DNA from 3 places in the Lysinibacillus sp. GW821-FHT14F06 genome. Region 3 is predicted to be linked to each of the others. Evidence: riboswitches for the same ligand, from Rfam matches in the RefSeq annotation. Region 3 holds a riboswitch; each other region holds the start of a gene.
What was found. A riboswitch is a leader RNA that binds a small molecule or an ion and turns the genes downstream of it on or off. The one in region 3 is predicted to bind S-adenosylmethionine.
Positions count from the first base shown of each region.

Region 1: linked by a shared signal. The riboswitch ahead of metK (methionine adenosyltransferase) and the one ahead of AC1RNS_RS11940 (MetQ/NlpA family ABC transporter substrate-binding protein) in region 3 are both predicted to bind S-adenosylmethionine.
Region 2: linked by a shared signal. The riboswitch ahead of AC1RNS_RS18050 (cyclase family protein) and the one ahead of AC1RNS_RS11940 (MetQ/NlpA family ABC transporter substrate-binding protein) in region 3 are both predicted to bind S-adenosylmethionine.

Region 1 covers NZ_JBXAPF010000049.1:4,632-8,923, forward strand. Annotated here, with positions in the region: gene pckA (phosphoenolpyruvate carboxykinase (ATP)) at 1-844, opposite strand, end outside; SAM riboswitch class I at 1,382-1,499, shown strand; gene metK (methionine adenosyltransferase) at 1,788-2,981, shown strand; gene AC1RNS_RS25055 (gamma carbonic anhydrase) at 3,122-3,643, opposite strand; gene AC1RNS_RS25060 (alpha/beta hydrolase) at 3,778-4,292, shown strand, end outside.
Region 2 covers NZ_JBXAPF010000022.1:43,236-47,527, reverse strand. Annotated here, with positions in the region: gene AC1RNS_RS18060 (NAD-dependent epimerase/dehydratase family protein) at 1-776, opposite strand, end outside; gene AC1RNS_RS18055 (aminotransferase-like domain-containing protein) at 884-2,227, shown strand; SAM riboswitch class I at 2,330-2,434, shown strand; gene AC1RNS_RS18050 (cyclase family protein) at 2,562-3,299, shown strand; gene AC1RNS_RS18045 (DedA family protein) at 3,340-3,930, opposite strand; gene AC1RNS_RS18040 (Cof-type HAD-IIB family hydrolase) at 4,085-4,292, opposite strand, start outside.
Region 3 covers NZ_JBXAPF010000011.1:34,487-38,778, reverse strand. Annotated here, with positions in the region: gene AC1RNS_RS11950 (methionine ABC transporter permease) at 1-139, opposite strand, end outside; gene AC1RNS_RS11945 (methionine ABC transporter ATP-binding protein) at 132-1,157, opposite strand; gene AC1RNS_RS11940 (MetQ/NlpA family ABC transporter substrate-binding protein) at 1,289-2,122, opposite strand; SAM riboswitch class I at 2,211-2,315, opposite strand; gene AC1RNS_RS11935 (PPC domain-containing DNA-binding protein) at 2,538-3,041, shown strand; gene AC1RNS_RS11930 (pyridoxal phosphate-dependent aminotransferase) at 3,502-4,292, opposite strand, start outside.

The DNA.
Region 1 (4,292 bases), on a different contig from region 3:
CTTTTTCAGCAGAAAGATTAATTGTTTTTGCATAGCAACCGCCTTCGATGTTGAACACACCGTTATCAGACCAACCGTGTTCATCGTCACCGATAAGCTTACGATCAGGATCAGCTGATAAAGTCGTTTTACCAGTACCAGATAAACCGAAGAATAATGCCACATCTCCAGCTTCACCAACGTTTGCTGAACAGTGCATAGAAAGGATGCCTTGTTGTGGTAATAGGTAGTTCATAATACCGAAAATTGATTTTTTGATTTCACCAGCATATTCAGTTCCGCCGATTAGGATGACTTTCTTTTCAAGAGATACAATGATGAATGTTTCAGAAGCTGTACCATCCACAGCAGGGTCTGCTTTAAAGTTAGGAGCTGAGATAACTGTGAAGTCAGCAACATGAGAAGCTAACTCTTCTTCTGTTGGACGGATAAATAATTGATGAGCAAAAAGATTGTGCCAAGCGTATTCATTGATGACTTGGATGCTAAGCTGTGAATCTTTATCGGCACCAGCAAAGCCCTTAAATACAAATAATTCGTCACGTTCTTTTAAATATTTTACTACTTTTACATATAAGTTATCGAACACTTCAGAAGAAATTGGTTGGTTTACTTTGCCCCAGTCAATTTTATCCTTTGTGCTTTCTTCTTCTACCGTATATTTATCTTTAGGTGAACGACCAGTGTATTTGCCAGTTTCTGCACGAACTGCGCCATCTACTGTTAACATAGCTTCACCACGAGATGTAGCCTTTTCAGCTAATTGTGGTACTGAAAGTTGAACATTAATGTTACCGCCGCTTAATAATTCCTTCAGTTCGTTTGCAATTTCTACTGAATTCATCGATTAAATACCATCCTTTTTTATAGTATTCCCTTGAGTTTGAGGGAGAATTTCTTAATTTCAAAAATAGTATAACACAATTGCTTAAATAATCTATACTAATTCAGAAATTATTTTTGAGATTTTATTACTTTTCAAGAAAACGACAAAAAGTAAATTTATAATGAGAGATGTCATCATTCATTCACCAGAGCATAACCGCGTTTGATAGCCTTTGACCAACATGAGGTTCGCACAAGATGGAAGGTTATTAACTCGAGTTTTGAAGGAGTAAAACCTGATTTCATCTTCCCGCATGTAGAGGGTGTTGGCTTCTGTGTCATAAGAATTATGCTATATGTATGAAGACACTAGGTCACTTTTATGTTAACACAGGATATAAGGTAGTAATAGGGATTATTTTGCTTCCATTTACAGCATCATCCAAGTGTCAATCATATTGTGGTCATAAAATTTCTCTCATACCTTAACAATAATACAGCAAAAAATATTTGACAACGTTCGACCTTTTACGTAATATGAGATATTGAACGGATACTCTTATCCCGAGCTGGTGGAGGGTCAGGCCCTGTGAAACCCGGCAACCTGCATGAACTATTTCACGACATGCGTTGGTGCCAACCTGATGCAAGGGAAACCCCTTGAACGATAAGAGTGAAAGGTTACGAAGTCATTATTCCTTTCCTCATGTTAGTAAGCGTGAGAAAAGGCTTTTTTTTTGTTAAAAACAAATACAAAGGTAAGTATATGTAGTTCTTTCCTTATTATAATGACGGATCTTTCGAAATCCTCGTGTTAAAAGCATCAGCTGTTTTTTGTACGAAAGTGGAGCGACAGCAGTAACGGCTTGAGAGTTCAATCCTTAGGAGCGGACTTGACATGGGTAATGAGTACCGTATTCATTCACAAATACTTTTTGTAAGAGTAATAGGAGGAAAACCAAATGACAAACCGTCGACTGTTTACATCAGAGAGCGTGACAGAAGGACATCCAGACAAAATTTGTGACCAAATTTCGGATGCCATTTTAGATGCCATTTTAGCAGAAGATCCAAATGCACGTGTAGCGTGTGAAACAACAGTAACAACAGGATTAGTATTAGTAGCAGGAGAAATTACGACTTCTACCTATGTAGATATTAAAGGTATTGTCCGAGATACTGTAGCGGAAATCGGATATACACGAGGGAAATATGGCTTTGACGCAGAAAACCTTGCAGTGCTTGTAGCTATTGGTGAGCAATCACCAGATATTGCACAGGGAGTTGACCAAGCACTAGAGGCTCGTGAAGGCTCTATGACAGACGCTGACATTGAAGCGATTGGTGCAGGTGACCAAGGCTTAATGTTTGGTTATGCATGTAACGAAACGCCTGAGCTTATGCCACTACCAATTAGTCTAGCGCATAAATTAGCACGTCGTTTAACAGAAGCTCGTAAATCTGGAGAACTAGCGTATTTACGTCCTGATGGTAAAACGCAAGTGACGATTGAATATGATGAAAACAATATCCCAGTACGAGTAGATACGATTGTCATTTCAACACAACATGATGAAGAGGCAACACTCGAACAAATTCAGGCAGATTTAAAACAGTTCGTAATTGCACCAGTTGTTCCAAGTGAATTACTAGATGCAAATACTAAATATTTCATTAACCCTACTGGTCGTTTCGTCATCGGTGGTCCGAAAGGTGATGCAGGCCTAACTGGGCGCAAAATCATCGTGGATACATACGGTGGCTATGCGCGTCATGGCGGTGGTGCGTTCTCTGGAAAGGATGCCACAAAGGTTGACCGTTCTGCAGCATATGCAGCACGCTATGTAGCCAAAAACATTGTAGCAGCAGGTTTAGCAGAACGTGCTGAAGTACAATTAGCTTATGCAATTGGCGTTGCTCAGCCAGTATCCATTGCTGTTGATACATTTGGCACTGGAAAAGTGAAAGAAAGCGAGATAGTCGAGTGGGTACGTGAGCTATTTGACTTACGTCCAGCAGGGATTATTAAAATGCTTGATTTACGTCGCCCTATCTATAAGCAAACTGCTGCATATGGACACTTCGGTCGTACTGACTTAAATGTACCTTGGGAGCAAACAGATAAAGCAGATGCTTTAAGAGAAAGAGTACGTTAATAAGCTATCCCGCTAAAGTGTTAAAGTGAATTATAAATTATATGAAAGTATTAATTTAGGAAGGGGCTAGTTTATTTACATAGCCCTTTTCTTAATATAAAAAAGAAGCCCCGAAATGATATGGGCTGCTTTGTTTAGTTTTATTTATTGTTTGCTTGAAGAGATTTATAATATTGTCCTTTTTCTGCATACTCACGGACGATACGTTCCATATCTTCTTTATCTTCAGCATTTAATTCACGAACAACCTTAGCCGGACGACCTAATGCTAAGCTATTCGGTGGAATGACCTTACCCGGAGGTACTAGACTGCCAGCTCCTATGAATGCACCCTCTCCAATCTCTGCTCCGTCTAATATTATCGAACCCATACCTATTAAGGCATTTTTGCGAATCGTACAGCTATGTAAAGTTACCTGATGTCCCACTGTTACTTCATCTTCAATAATCAGCGGGTATTTCGGGCTTTGGTGTAAGCAACAAAGGTCTTGAATACTTACTCGTTTACCAATAATAGTTGGTGACACATCACCACGAATAACAGTGTTAAACCAAATAGTTGTTTCAGCCCCTATTGTAACGTCACCAGTAACGGTAGCATAATCAGCTATAAAAACGGATGGATCGATTGTTGGTGTTTTACCTTTAAATGGATAGATCATGAGAATCGCCTCTTTTCTTTCTATGATGTAATATTATCGTATCAAATACGCAACTTGATGGAAATATAAAATTAATGAAGTTAGATATTTCACTTATAATCAATGTGTAATTATTTTTTAGGAGGACTATGTAAATGTGGAAATGGGAAGCTGATGGACAAGCAAAGGCTGTGGTTGCTATTCTTCATGGTGCATATGAAAATCACCGCTGGTATGCATGGCTGATAGAAAAACTTAGATTGGAAGGCTTCCACATAGTCATGGGGGATTTGCCTAATCATGGTGTCAATGCAAGATTTTCGCGTGTCCATGATGAAGATATTAAAGAATACAATAAGTATACAAGACATTTAATGGAGAATGCTTTTTCGTATAACTTACCAGTGTTTTTAATAGGACATGGTCTTGGTGCAACATTATTACTACATACTATGCAGAAGAAAAAATATGAATGTGCAGGCATTATTTTAACCTCACCATGGCTTCAATTGAAGTTGTTACCAGGTAAACTATCAAATGCTTTAACAAGTTTAAGTGCTCTAACAGCTAATGTTAAAATAACACATGAAATTACATTTGAAAAATTGACCCGTAGTGTAGAAGGTAGAGAAGAGATGAAGGATGAGATTCCTTTTATGACAGTTGTTTC
Region 2 (4,292 bases), on a different contig from region 3:
TTGGATGCTCCTCTTTCCCATGGTATTTTTCCACTAAGATATTTGGGAGGCAATGCTCTTAGCTGTTCCGCATAAAATCTACCCCATATACTATTTTTAGCAGGTTTATCATCTACTATATTGTATACTCCTTTTTCCCATGCAATAGCCTTTATGGTTGCTGCTACTGCATCTTCAATATGGATAAAAGAGGTGATTCCATCATTTACAGTTATTTCATTGTTAAGATATTGTTGTGCAATTAAGCCTTGAGAAGCATACCATGTACCTGGTCCATAAAGAGCTCCATACCTTAAAATCACTGAGTTTTGAATTTCCTGGATAGCATTCTCTAAAGCCACTATTCCGTCTACCGTTGTTTTTCGTTTACCTGCTGCATTAGTATCCAAAGGTGTCTCTTCAAATGCAATCATGTCACCTGGTTCATATGCCCAAGCAATACTTTGAGCAATTATTCTTTTCACATTATTTTTTTTAGCAGCATCTACTAAATATCGAGTTCCAATTGTTCTTACTTTTGCATTATCCTCAACACTTCCATGCTGAAGTGCCGTAACCTGATGGATAATCATATCTGGTTGAAAATCTTGTAGGATTGTCTCAACATCCTCCCTTTCAAGTATATTTCCAACATAAGCTGTGGCACCTAACGTCTGTAATATATCTACTTTTGCAGTACTGGTTGTCATTCCTCCAACTTTATAGCCATCTTCAACTAAAGCTTTAATAAGTTTTTTTCCAATTACACCAGTTGCACCCGTTACCAAAATTCTCATATTTTGCCCATCCTTTTCATGTTGCTTTCAACAATATCATTGTATGGTTGTTACTTACTCTATACAATAACTATAAAATGAATCTGTACCGGTAAAGGGGTATGTAAATGTTGAAATATCAACAAATTATTACAGATATACTTAACGAAATTGAGCAAGGTATTTTAACACAAGGAGCAAAACTACCTTCTATCCGCGAACTAAAAAACCGATATTTCTGCAGTTCAGAAACCGTGTTAAAAGCATTAAATGAATTAAAATATCAGCATAGAATTTTTTCCATCCCAAAGAGTGGTTTCTATGTACTGTCTACAGCAAATTACGAAAGTGCTGTGAATACAGATTTAATTGATTTTGCTACGGCAATACCCGAAAAAACAATGTTTCCTTATACGGAATTTCAACATTGTTTGAACCAGGCCATTGAAGTTCATCATGATGGCCTTTTCTCTTACGGAATGACTTTTCATGGATTAGACTCCTTAATCTTAGAGATAAAAAAATTACTAGAGCAATATCAGGTGTTTACTAAAAAAGAAGATATTGTGATTACAACTGGCACTCAGCAGGCTCTATACATATTGACAGTAATGCCTTTCCCAAACGAAGGGGATACTATTGTAGTCGAGCAACCTACCTACCACCTGTTTAATCGTTTACTGGAAACAACTGGTATTAAATATATTGGCATTAAGCGTGATGCAAACGGGATAAATCTACAGCAATTAGAAAAAATTTTTTCTGAACATCGTGTAAAATTTTTCTATACTATGCCACGGTTCCATAATCCTTTAGGAACTTCTTTTAGTAAAAAAGACAAATTAAATATATTAGCTCTAGCAAATAAATATAATGTCTATATTGTTGAGGATGATTATGTAGCTGATTTTGATTTAAATACCAAAGCAGATCCTATGTTTGCCTATGATATATGTAATCGTGTTATTTATCTAAAAAGCTTTTCAAAGATTATCTTCCCTGGATTGCGCGTTGGGGCTACCGTACTTCCTAGTCTAATTTCTAAACATTTCCTAGCTTTAAAAAGAGTGGTTGATTATGATACTAGCCTTATAACACAGGGAGCATTGGACCTTTATTTAAAAAGTGGAATGTTTCATTCCCATAGTAGGATGCTGGCCAAAAAGTATGCAGAGAAATCAACTATTTTACATGAGGAGGTACAATATCTAGCCAACTCTTCAATTATTGACTATACACGACCACACTCGCTCGATACTAAGCTCCACATTGTTTTACCACCCAGAATAAATATAGATACTTTAATTCAACATTTACGCATTAAAGATGTGCATATTAAAGCTATTGACGAAAATTACTTAACTAATTTTCACAAGGAAAATATACTCAAAATCGATGCAAGAAATACAAATCTATTCTTGATTGCACAAGGTGTTCAAAAAATATTTACGGCTGTAACAGAGATAATATAGTAGTATTAAATCTTAACCATGTATCCCTATCAAACTTGTAAACTATAAATAAATATGCTAATGTATTTGTAATCGTTATTTCCGAAAATTTTTATATTGCATTTCTTATCAAGAGAGACGGAGGGATTGGCCCTATGAAGTCTCAGCAACCAGCCTATAGGTATGGTGCTAACTCCAATTGGCAAAATATTGCCTTGAAGATGAGAAGACTAACATCAGTTGCTTTGCACAAGAGTCCTCTTCTCCAAGGAGGGCTCTTTTTTATGGTTGTGATCTTAACAAGAAGGACAAGCAGGGAATAACTCATACTATTAATAGAAAGCAGGTAAATACGATGACGAATGAACTTTTACATGCAGTGCAGCTATTGAAATCAAAAAAATGGGTGGATTTAACACATACATTTGGACCAAATTCACCACACTTCTTTATGTTTGAGGACGCAAAGTTTGAAACATTATTTTCTCATGATGATGGCTTTTTTGCGCAGCAATTCTCTTTTCCAGGACAATATGGAACACATATCGATCCACCTATCCACTTTGTAAGGGACACTCGTTTTTTAGAAGAATTGGATTTAAAAGAATTAGTACTACCATTAATCGTGATTGATAAATCGAAGGAAGCCGAACAAAATAATGATTTTACATTAACTGTTCAGGATATTCTTGACTTTGAGGCTGAGCATGGGGAAATTGAAGCAGGTACATTTGTTGCTCTACGTACTGATTGGAGTAAGCGCTGGCCAAATAAGGATGCATTCAATAATAAGGATGCTGAGGGTCATAATCATATACCAGGCTGGGGATTAGAGGCATTACAATTTTTATTCAAAGAACGAAAGGTTAGTGCTATTGGTCACGAGACTTTCGACACTGACTCAGCAGCAGATTTTCGCAAGAATGGTAAGTTAGACGGTGAATATTTTGTACTTGAGCAAGATACTTATCAAATTGAGCTATTAACAAATTTAGATCAGCTACCACCAAAAGGGGCTGTCATTTTCAATATAGTACCGAAACCAGAAAAAGCATCTGGATTCCCTGTTCGTTCATTTGCCATCTTACCTTAAAAATAAATAAGGGTCTCATTCATTTAGAAGAATCAGACCCTTATTTATTTCTTTTTTTGAAAAAATAATAAATGACCAACATTATTATGATGAATACTGCGATAAGATAAATACTGTAGTGAGATAAATAAAATCCTACATAGCGCCATTTCTCACCCAGTACTTTTCCTAATGTAATAAAAGTAAATGTCCAAATAAACGCTCCTGCATAAGCAAAAATGGCAAATTTTCTATATGGATAGTTATTAATTGCTGCAATATATGCGGTAAGATGGCGTACACCTGGAATAAAATAACCTATCAGTAATAAGACAGGCCCTATTTTCGTAAACAATTTTTTAGTAAAATCAATTTTTTGTTTAGTAATATGAATCTTTGGTCCATATTTATGCAATAAAGGTAGCCCGAATCGATACCCTATATAATAACTTAAGGTAATGCCACCAATTGCGCCTATGGTTGCGCTAAGTAATGCTGGAACATGTGCTAGTGTTTCTCGATATACGCTATATCCTACATATGTTAAAAATATTTCATCAGGAATAGGCAACCCAACAATCCCTCCAACTAGGATAAGAATAATGCCAAAATACCCGTAATGTTCAATAAGAGATTGCACATGATGCGCCATAAATTCATCCCACCTATAGCATTATAATCATTTTTTATCGTTAGCTTTATCATACTCAATGTAGTTAACTTTATGAGCACTGTAGCCTCAATCATTTTTTCCTTTGACACCCCTCTAAATTTACTAAAAATATTAGCTTTCAAAAATGACTTACTTAAATTATTTTTAGCTCCTGTAAAGCATGATATATGCCGCCTTCAATGGATTTTTTCGTTATATAATCAGCACTACTTTTCAAAGCCTCACTTCCATTCCCCATTGCAACCCCAAGACCAACCTGTTCTAGCATATCTATATCATTATCGCCATCGCCAAACGCAAGTGCTTCCTCAGGGCTAAAATTAAAATAATCAAGTACAGCC
Region 3 (4,292 bases):
TTAAAACAATTAAAAGTCCTAATGGAATTCCAATGACTATGGAAAAGAATAAAGAAATTCCGACCATTTGGAAGGTTTCGATAATTGATTTCCCAATAACATCTGACCAATCTGTAAAGAAGCTTTGAATACTATCCATTTTGGTCGCCTCCTAATTCTTCTACGGCTACGCCATTTTCTGTGAAATACGTTAATGCCTTTTGTACAATATGCGTTTCACCATTTAAATGAACGACGATATTTCCGACGATGCCATTTTTTAATTCAATAATATTGGCAGTTAAAATATTTGGCTGAACATCGTAAACTTTGCTGACCTCTGCCAATAACGGTTTTCCAGTACTTTCGCCGAGAAATGTTAGACGAATAACACTCCCTGAAACATTGAGCTGCTGAATAAGGGAAAGAGATAGATTGCGCTGTGAAATCGTGCTCAAGAACTTTCTCGTTGTTGGATGCTGTGGCTTCGCAAAAAGATCAATAGCTGAACCATATTCCACAACTTTCCCTGCTTCAAGAACAGATACGTCATCGCAGATTTTTTGTATGACATTCATTTCATGCGTAATAAGTAATATAGTAATGCCCAGCTCACGATTAATTTTCAATAGTAGTTCAAGAATGGCTTCTGTTGTTTCTGGATCAAGTGCACTAGTCGCTTCATCACTTAGTAAGATTTCAGGTTCTTGTGCCAACGCACGTGCAATAGCAACACGTTGTTTTTGACCACCTGAAAGCTGACTTGGAAAGCTCTCTAATTTTTCTGTTAAGCCAACAATTTCAGCATATTTCGCCACACGATTTTTCACTTCGGTATCGTTATAGCCAAGTAGCTTTAATGGGACAGCTATATTGTTATAAACGGTTGCTGTTTTTAAGAGATTAAAATGCTGAAAAATCATCCCGATTTTTTGACGAGTCTTACGAAGATCATTAAGGGAAAGGGAAGTAATATCCACATTGTTGATCCAAACTTTTCCTGCAGTTGGGCGTTCCAATAGGTTAACACAGCGAATAAGTGTGCTTTTACCTGCACCACTATAGCCAATGACTCCATGAATTTCACCTTTTTTAACATGAAGGTTAATCCCATCAACTGCTCTGACAATACCTTTTTTTGTTTTAAATTCTTTGGATATATTTTTTAACCGAATCATATGGATGTCTCCTTTCTAAAAAGCAAGAATCTGCTCGCTTTCCCAGAGGAGTCTCGCAGATTCTCTATTTTATCCTGCATTTAAACTAATAATCTGTGGAAAATCCCTGCTGATTAAAGTTTCACTACTGTTTACCAGCTTGCAATGACAGATCCTTTAAATTCATCTTCAATAAATTTACGTACTTCATCAGATTGATAAGCTTCAACGAATTTTTTAATGGTTGGATCGTTCTCATTTTCGGCACGTACTACAATATAGTTTACATAAGGAGAGTCAGTAGATTCTAAAAGGATAGAATCCTCTTTAGGATTAATGCCAGCCTCAAGCGCAAAGTTTGTATTAATAGCCGCTACATCAACCTCACTAAGCTGCTTTGGAATTTGTGCAGCCTCTAACTCTATGAATTTTAAATTTTTCTTGTTTTCCTCAACATCACGGATAGACGCTGTTAGGCCAGCACCTTCTTTTAATTTAATAAAGCCAGCCTCTTGCAGGACGAACAGCGCACGAGCACCGTTTGTTGGATCATTTGGTAAACCAAATGTTGCACCGTCCGGTATTTCATCAAAAGATTTATATTTTTCAGAGTAAACACCCATTGGATTCAGAATAGTTTTTCCTACTGGTACTAAGTCTGTATCATGATCTTTATTAAATGTATCTAAGAAAGGCTTGTGCTGATAGCTGTTTGCATCAAGATCACCTTCAGCTAATGAAGTATTAGGCAAAACATAGTCAGAGAAGGATTTAAGCTCTACTTCCAAGCCTTTTTCCTTTGCCACTTTAGCTGCAATCTCTGCAATTTGTTCATGTGGACCAGAAGTGACACCTACTACGATCTTATTTTCATCAATAGCCTTACCTTGATCGCCTTTACTATCTTCTTTTGTACCACAGCCTACTAATGCTGCTGCTAATGTAAAACCTGCTAAGCCTAATAAAAATTTGTTTCGTTTCTTCATGAAAATGACCTCCAAAGTTTGTTGTATCGATTTTTAAAAATAAAAAAACTCTCTTATAAACTAAGAGAGGCTCATGAAAAAACGTCCTCTCTTATCTATCAAACGATGATCGTTTGCAGGATTTAGCACCTTCCTTTAAAAAGGAGGTTGCCGAGCTTCATAGGGCCAGTCCCTCAGCTACTCTTGATAAGAGATATATAGTATTTTTATAAATCCGATAGAACTAATATAAATTATAGGTTATTATTAGTCAATAAATATTTTAATTTTTTATTTAATTTTGATTTAATGGATGTTTGTATGTCCGCTGAATCAGGTAAAGCCCCAGAGGATGTCATGAATTTTATAGAGGAACTTATCAAGTGAGCTATATTTGGTAACGATAATAAATGTATAAGCAAAAAGAGGTGTATAGATGTCTATAAGAGTAAATTATGGAGTTGGAGCATTTGGAAAAGTGATTAGTGCTCGTATTTTAATGGGAACTGATATTATCGAGGGTATAGAGGCTATCTGTCAAGAGAACGATATTGAGTCGGCTACCCTTGTTAGCTGTATTGGCAGTTTTCAAAAAAGTAGTTTTGTTTATTTAGTACCGGATGAGACATCTAAAATCAATGTCCGTTTCTGTGAAGTGGTTAAAAAAGAGGGCCCGCTTGAATTTATTCAAGGTGCTGGTGTTGTGTGTAAACGTGATGGGGAATATGAGACACATCTTCATGGATCAATGAGTGATCAATGGGGCCAAGTATCGGGAGGACATTTGGTGAAGGGGGGGAATATTGTGATTACAGCCGATATCGTTTTAGCAGAGGTACAGGGCATTCAGCATATTCGCCAATTTGATGATGAAACAGGACATGTTCAATTTTATCCCTTAGAAAAAGACTTACAGAGTCCAAGAAAGATTGAGAAATGAAAAAACTGTTCTATGGCATTGCTGTAGAACAGTTTTTTTAATTTGATTATATCAATTATTCCTCGGCATAATTGCGTCCAGAATCGGCTTTGTGCTAAGGCCAGCGTGATGCAGGCAGTTAGCCGTTATCGCATGGATGCGATACATCCTTTATTAACTCCTTTTCGATTCTGTGACATCCGCCAGAGGCTTTGGGCCAACAGATGTTTTTTGTGCGAAAGCATAGTGCTAACGCAGCGGCAGCAACATGATGTTGGTCTCAAGTCGTGTGTTGTTGCTGCTGTCGCTTCGCTTTCGCACAGATAAAACCGTGTTGCTGTCGCTTCGCTTTCGCACAGATAAATTGCCATAGGACGTGGAGTTCTTAGACTGAGTTCCTCTATTTCAGCGGGTGTTTGGACACCTCTGAAAAGTAGCTTAAATTCGCATTCATCTCACCACCTATAGAGGTGGGAGACTTCTACTGAAAGAAGTTAAATAAATTTAATTGTTCGATTCGATTTATGGCTTCACGTAAACGCTCTTCGCTTACAAGTAAGCCAACGCGGACATAGCCCTCACCATATTGTCCAAAGCCATTTCCTGCTGCTACAGCAATATCTGCCTTGTCGAGTAAGAGATCTGCAAATTGTTCACTTGTATAGCCTACTGGAACGGGGAGCCATGCAAAAAAAGAGCCCTTAGGTGCAGTTACATGCCAGCCAATACGCTGAGCCTCTTCGATTAGGACATTTCGTCGACGTTCATAAGTGGCTCTGAGCTCGTCTGCACATTCCTGTGATGCTGAGAGTGCAATCGCCGCTGCTTGTTGTACAGCAGGGAATTGACTGCAAAAAAGGTGATCTTGTATTAGATTGATAGCAGCAATAATATCAGCATTCCCAACTGCAAAGCCAATGCGCCACCCTGCCATATTGTATGTTTTGGATAGTGTATACATTTCAATTCCAACATCTTTAGCACCATCTGCCTGTAGGAAGCTAACAGGTTTGTTTCCATCAAATCCAATTGCCCCATAGGCAAAATCATGTGAAACGATGATATTATGCTCTTTTGCAAAGCGAACGGTTTCCTCGAAAAATTCATTTGTTGCAGTACCACCAGTTGGATTATTAGGGTAATTCAGATATAGAAGTTTCGCCTGTTCTTTTATACTATCAGATAAAGCTGTGTAATCGGGAAGGAAGCTATTCTCTGCAAAAAGTGGCAGTACTTCAACATTTACATCCCCTAATACAACCCCTGATAAGT